DNA from 3 places in the Paenibacillus sp. FSL F4-0236 genome. Region 3 is predicted to be linked to each of the others. Evidence: riboswitches for the same ligand, from Rfam matches in the RefSeq annotation. Region 3 holds a riboswitch; each other region holds the start of a gene.
What was found. Region 3 has a riboswitch for cyclic di-GMP ahead of NSQ29_RS22680 (glycosyl hydrolase). Riboswitches for the same ligand answer to the same signal wherever they lie in the genome.
Positions count from the first base shown of each region.

Region 1: it holds a riboswitch for cyclic di-GMP, as region 3 does, so the genes downstream of both, NSQ29_RS28195 (NPCBM/NEW2 domain-containing protein) here and NSQ29_RS22680 (glycosyl hydrolase) in region 3, are expected to answer to the same signal.
Region 2: it holds a riboswitch for cyclic di-GMP, as region 3 does, so the genes downstream of both, NSQ29_RS24215 (transglutaminase-like domain-containing protein) here and NSQ29_RS22680 (glycosyl hydrolase) in region 3, are expected to answer to the same signal.

Region 1 covers NZ_JBBOBK010000001.1:6,305,789-6,308,061, forward strand. The annotation lists gene NSQ29_RS28185 (EAL domain-containing protein) at 1-351, shown strand, start outside; gene NSQ29_RS28190 (hypothetical protein) at 467-1,033, shown strand; cyclic di-GMP riboswitch class I at 1,191-1,277, shown strand; gene NSQ29_RS28195 (NPCBM/NEW2 domain-containing protein) at 1,432-2,273, shown strand, end outside.
Region 2 covers NZ_JBBOBK010000001.1:5,424,855-5,427,127, reverse strand. The annotation lists gene NSQ29_RS24225 (GtrA family protein) at 1-202, shown strand, start outside; gene NSQ29_RS24220 (class D sortase) at 237-887, shown strand; cyclic di-GMP riboswitch class I at 1,012-1,092, shown strand; cyclic di-GMP riboswitch class I at 1,201-1,281, shown strand; gene NSQ29_RS24215 (transglutaminase-like domain-containing protein) at 1,295-2,104, shown strand.
Region 3 covers NZ_JBBOBK010000001.1:5,049,726-5,051,998, forward strand. The annotation lists gene NSQ29_RS22680 (glycosyl hydrolase) at 1-1,089, opposite strand, end outside; cyclic di-GMP riboswitch class I at 1,102-1,181, opposite strand; gene NSQ29_RS22685 (sugar phosphate nucleotidyltransferase) at 1,318-2,273, opposite strand, start outside.

The sequences.
Region 1 (2,273 bases), 1.3 Mb from region 3:
GAGAAAGTGGATGATCTCGCTCATTTGAAGGCTATTTTGACATATTACAAGGATCGGGGATTTGAATACGCTTTAGATGATGTTGGCGAGGGCTTCAGCACGATCGAGATGTTATTGGAGCTTAAACCCCATTACATGAAGCTGGATATGAAATATGTTCAGGGTGTGTACAGCGATCTGAACAAACAGAAAATAGCTAAACAATTTTTGGAAAAAGCTTTAGAAATCCAATCCGTTCCTTTAGCAGAAGGTGTGGAGTTTAGAGAGGACTTTGAATGGCTTAAGCAGAGTGGTTATCAGTTGTTTCAGGGATATTTATTTGGAAAGCCTGATCCTATTCCCAAACAGTGATCCTAATGAGTATAACTCCGTCTAGAGGATGAGATGAATTTCAGGTCAGAGTCTGAGTACAGCCAACCCCCGGGGTTGTATAATTAAGGTAATTGAGAAGGGGGACGGGATGGATATGAAATGGCATAAGTACATCACACACTGGGCGGATTCTAGAGGGTTAGGTGGACGAGAAATTGATTATCAATGGCCGTCTCCATCATTTCCGGTGGTAAGTATTCGCAGCAATTTGGGTCGCTACTCAGGTCAGGGGTATGGTCACGGAAGCAAGCCACAAGTGAAGACAGCTGTTGGATTAATTGCTATTGGAGATGTAGCTGTAGGCTTGATTTCCATAGGTGCGATAAGCGTAGGGGTTCTATCCGTGGGTGCAATATCACTAGGAATGTGGTTAGCCCTTGGAGCGATAGCAATTAGCTGGCTTGGCTTCGCAGCTGGAGCGATTGCCATTGCAGGAGTGGCTGTAGGCGCGATCGCGATAGCCGAAAAAGCGTTGGGAGCTGTCGCCATAGGTGATACGGCATTTGGGGCGGTAGCCATAGGACGGATTGCTGGGGGAGCAGTAGCTATTGGCCAATGGGCATATGGTCTAATCGCAGTTGGCGAGCATGGCTTCGGGTTAATTCCCATCACGGGCGATGTGTGGAATTGGTTCCGGCGTTTGTTTGGTGCGGGGAGTTAAGTAGACCTCCAGTCCTAAAGGTTCCTCTCTCTTCCGGGATACTCGATAAAGAATATCTATCACGATAGAAAAAGTAATTGCAATTACCTATTCGGATTTCATACCAATTAATCATGCGATCAGATGTAGCGTTATGTTACTCTTTGTAATGTATTCGAAACTTCATAGGCAAACCTATGGAAATGTAGGGACGCAAAGCTATAGGGACTAAGGTTATCATAACTATTGTCAGCCAGCTGCCAAAGAGTGTATTACGCTTTTTGTTAAAGTTTAATAAAAATTAAGTCTTAGTTTTTATGCGACTTTATACGCAATCAAGCTACTCTTTTGGGGTAGTTTTTTTTTTGCCTATTTTTAGTCACGGAAGAGATTCATATTACATCTGGGGGGTAGAAAAGATGAAAAAAATGATTGCGATCGCTACATCGGCAGCCATGTTAGCTAGTTTTTCGAGTGAGGCAGGTTATGCTTTAGCAAGTGATGTAAGCAAGGTAAGTGTAGTGAACACTGTAGTACAAAGCAAGGCTGACCTATTCAGCAATGCGTCAGTTATTCCGTTTGATCTGTACGGCAAGGCTATCCTAGGCGCTTATAATGATGTTTTTAGAATGAATCCTGCGAATATTAAATCCATTACCAATAACGGTGGTAACTACTCAGGTTCACCTATAGCTAAGGCTATGGATGGCGATATGAGTACGCATTGGGAAACGGGCAAACCGAATAGTTCAACGTTTACGAATGAGGTTGTCTTTGTTTTCAATGAGTCCACTGAATTAAATAGAATCGTATATGCTGCAAGACAATCCAGTGCAAAGGGGAAGGGGTTTGCTCAGGAATTTGATATTTATGGTTCAACTACGGATGCAGGCGATTATACGCTAGTATCCTCTGGAGAATATAAAGGCGGAGCAGGTGACGTAGTAGAGATTCAGTTTGCACCCACAGCCTTCAAGAGACTTAAATTTGTCTTTAAAAAAGCTAACCAAGATTGGGCGAGTGCAGCTGAGTTTTCTTTTTACAAAGAAGATACCGTATCCGCTAAAATGAAAAATTTATTTACAGATGATACCTTGAGTCAAGTTAGCGCAGCATTTAATACGGTGGAGAAATTAACGACTTTAGAACAAGAAGTGCAGACACATCCACTGTACGCGCAGTTTCAAGCAGATATAGAGAATGCAAAAGTACTTCTGGAGAATCATCAAATAGAGGCAAAAGCGGCTAAGGTTTCGAAGCT
Region 2 (2,273 bases), 380 kb from region 3:
TGACCGTGGCAATAAAGAGGGTTTTGATAAGACGCAGTTGCTGAAGTTTATCGTACTGAATCTGGTAGTACTCGGAATATCGCTGTTGCTAATGCATCTGTTGACTGACAAACTAGGCATTCAAGTGTTGATCTCTAAGGTATTAGTAACGTTTGTGACGGTGATTATTAACTTCTTCGGAAGTCGTAAATGGGTATTCTAAAGTTCAGTAGAACCAATCTACGGAGGTGAAAATCATGCGTAAATTCTCGTATGTGCTCATACTGGCGGGGATCCTTATCATGCTCTATCCAAAAGCTAACGAATGGTATAACGACTGGCAGCAGGATAAGCTATTAGAATCAGCTGAACTGAGCACCAGTGAAAGTACTCCACCACCTGATCTAAAGAGCAGATATGCCGAGGTCACTCAGCTACTAGCGGAGGAATCAGCTTTAGATGCACAAGCACAGCCGCAAGAAACAGAAAAGCCGGAACCGGAAATTGAAGTGGGTGGCAAAGTTATCGCATTAATTGAGATCGATAAGATCGATCTGAAGCTACCTGTATTAGAAGGGGCTACTAAAGCGAATATGAAGCATGCTGCGGCCCATATGAAAGAAACAACTCCAATAGGAGAAATAGGGAACGCCGCAATAGCTGCACATAGAGCTAGAACTACGGGCAGATTGTTTAACAGGCTGAATGAGGTTGTGATTGGGGATACGATTACGGTAAAGACTAGCGATCAGACTTATAATTACGAGGTTTATGATATTTCTGTTGTACTTCCTAGTGATGTGTCTGTTCTAGACGGGAATAACAAAGATAAAATTCTTACTCTAATTACGTGTGACCCACTAGTAGATCCTACACATCGTTTGATTGTTCATGCCAAGCTTTCCTAATCGTTGACGAGAAATAACAAGAAAACTCAAATACAGAGAAATAACTATAAAATAATAGTAAATCTAGCAATTTTGTTCTTGTTTACGAGGATAAATATGGTAGTATAAGACTATAAAAGCTAAACACGATAAACGGCAAACCTATCGAAAGGTAGGGACGCAAAGCTAAAGGGCCTTCCCGTAAGGATGGCAGCCAGTTACCGAATGAAGAGGCTTTTTTTGTTTTTATAAAATATATAAGAATCTTAGATTCATATTTCTACTTGGACTGATTCTGTTAATTTGTCTAGTGAAATTAGAACAGATAGAGCTTATACGATAACGGCAAACCTATCGAAAGGTAGGGACGCAAAGCTAAAGGGCCTTCCCGAAAGGATGGCAGCCAGCTACCGAAAGGGGTTTTATCCGTGAAAAAGGTTTATTTTATGATGGTGGCGCTGTTCGTACTGATTACTGCGGTTCCGGTAAGCACAGCTCAAGCCGCAAGTGTAGATGCAAGCTGGTTGATTACATCGAAAGTGGCTCAAGGTGTTATTGGAATTAACTATGATATTCCGAAAGATAAAAGAATCAAACTCATGATCACTAAAGACAACAGCAGCTATACATATAACTTATATGCTTCTGAACAAGCTGAGGACTTCCCTTTACAACAAGGTAATGGTACTTATAAGGTTTCTGTTCTTGAGAATACAACCGGCAATAAATACAAAGCGTTATATTCCGAAGTAGTAGACGTAACCATGAGTGACTCGAATTCCGTATATTTGGGCTCCGTACAGAATGTGAAATGGAGTTCTTCTGATAAAGCGATCCTTAAGGCAAAAGAGCTTACAAAAGGCAAAACAACAGATGAAGAGAAAGTTAAGGCAATCTATAACTATGTAGTTGCTAATGTACAATACGATTATTCTCTTGCTAATAACGTAACAACAGATTACATTCCGAACATTAACAACACTTTGAATACTAAAAAAGGAATCTGCTATGACTATGCTTCTCTTTTTGCCGCAATGCTGCGTAGTGTAGATGTGCCTGCTAAATTGGTGATGGGGAATACTAGCTACGTTACGCAATACCATGCATGGAATGAAGTGTTGATGGATGGGAAATGGGTTACTATTGATACAACGGTAGATGCATCGTCAGCGAAGAGTAAGAAGAATACGGATTTTATTAAGGCTTCAAGTAAGTATACTGCAGCAAAATACTATTAATTTGCATCGCTAGATTCATAACTCTATTAAATAAACAACCAGCTTAATTATTAAGCTAGTTGTTTATTTTTCTATTAGGGGTTGCTTTTCTATGAATAGATAGGTTATTATAGTTAAGCGTTGTTAGACAGCGTACAGGCAATGTTTGTGAGAGTTATATAAACGGCTT
Region 3 (2,273 bases):
TTCGGGAGGTGCCGGCGCTGGTGCAGCGCTAGGTGTCGGTACCAGACTAGTATTTAATTTATCTCTAGTTAAGGTATAGTTGCTATTCATAAATGTTTTAATTGTATCTGCACTATTATTCTCGTAAAGCATTTTTCCCCAGCTCATCATATACGTCCATTTACTTTGTGATTGCTGAAGCTTCTCCAGATTAGGCATTTCACCATTCTCCCCGATCGCAATCGGTTTGCCTGCGGCTAGACTCAACAAGCTGTCATAGTATTTTTGCTGGTAATCATTTTCGTATATATCTGCTGCCAGAATATCTACTTTATCAGCACCTGGATAAGTTAGCGCATAAGGATCTGACCAAACATTGGGAGCATTCGGACTCCATACCCATAACAAATTATTTAATTTATGAACGTTAACAAAACGGTCATACATAATATTCCAAAGTTTAGAAAAGTTATTTTTCTTCCCCCACCAGAACCAGTTCCCGTTCATTTCATGATAGGGTCTCCAAAGCACCGGAACATTGGCATCGCGCAAGCTTTTTAAAGAGACTGCCACCTTATCAAGTTCAGCGATCAGATTGTTATATTGCTTGGTACCCGGTGTAACGTAACTATCGAACTCATTCTGACTAAGTGTTTTTTTTACATTATCCCAGTCATAAGAGGTGCCCGGCAGGTTAGCATGAAAAGTCATAGCTACGATCCCGCCCGCTTTATTCCAGTTGATGGCGCTGTTCACCACATTTTGACGCTGCCAGGCCATCGTTCCTTCTGACTGACCGCTGATCGCGCCCAGTTCATAACCGTGAAGAGCGGCATATTGTCCGCTGGTTCCCTTCAGCATATTGTTAATTTCATCTGGACTTTCTAAATAGTCATGTTGACCAGCAATAATACCTTTTCCTGAGATCGAGTAAAAATAGTTAAGCAGCTTTACGGCTTCAGGTGAGGCTCCTGGGGTAACTGGCGTTCCAGAATTTGAAGCAGCTATGACAACAGACGGCGAAATTCCAACAGTAAGCGGAAGTGCAGTCAGAAACAAGACGAGTGACAGAAATGCGCCAAATAATCGATACGTACGGTAAGCTTTCAAAATAATCTCCCTTTCGGTAGCCAGGCTGCCACTCTTTCGAAGGCCCTATAGCTTTGCGTCCCTACCTTTCGATAGGTTTGCCTTTTCAATTTAAGAGAAATAATCTCTCTTACCGTAAGTATCGACGACAATTAATGATATATTTAGTGTTTTTATGACTTTTTTTGATAATTGAGTCAATTTACCTGTTTCAAGAAATTTTGGATTGGTTAAATAGATAGGTTAGACCTATGAAATGAATTGTTGTAGTTCTATATCATTCCAGTCTAAAGTAATACGAATGTTATCTTCTTCTACTAATTCAGAACCCGTCTGTACCTCTATAAACTCGACATCCGTCAAAGCAAGGATCGCGTGCTTCGTTCCTTCCGGTATACGTACCACGTCCCCAGCCTTCACATTATGTTTTTTCTCATTCAGAACAATACTTGCTTCGCCGCTGACGATTGTCCAAATTTCACTACGCTTGCGATGTAATTGATAGCTGATATTATTCCCCTCGGATATAAAAATCCGTTTGGTCAGCACTTCATTGCCTTCATCATATTTCACATAATCAATAACTTTGTAATGGCCCCAGCGGCGTTCCTCGTACATCGGTCTTTGTTCAAAGGTCTTCAGCACTTCTTTAATCCGTGGGCTCTCAGCTTTATGGGTAACTAGAATCCCATCCGGGCTAGCCGCAATGATCAGATCCTTCGCACCAATTACCGTAATCGGAATATCCAGCTCATTAATCAAGCAAGTCCCCTCAGAATCCGCCGTCACAAAACCTTTTCCTACATGCTTGCTGCTCATTTCCTCTGTCAGCGTATTCCACGTTCCAAGATCCTTCCAGAATCCATCATACGGCTGTACTACAATATGTTCTTCTTTCTCCACCACTTCATAATCAAAGCTGATGGAAGACAATAGCTTATACTGCTTCTGCAATTCTTCATATCCTAAAGGCAACCCTTTACGCTGCAAAATATCTAACAAGTACCCTAAGCGGAAGGCAAACACTCCACAATTCCACAAGGCATTTTGCTCGATGAGCTGTTCTGCTTGTATACGGTCTGGTTTCTCTTGAAAGTGACTCACCTTCATAAAACCATTTCCCCCCGCCTCTTCGGTGGTAGGAATAATATATCCGTATTTCTCTGAGGCATGTTCAGGAACAACACCCATTAGTGCCAGATTTG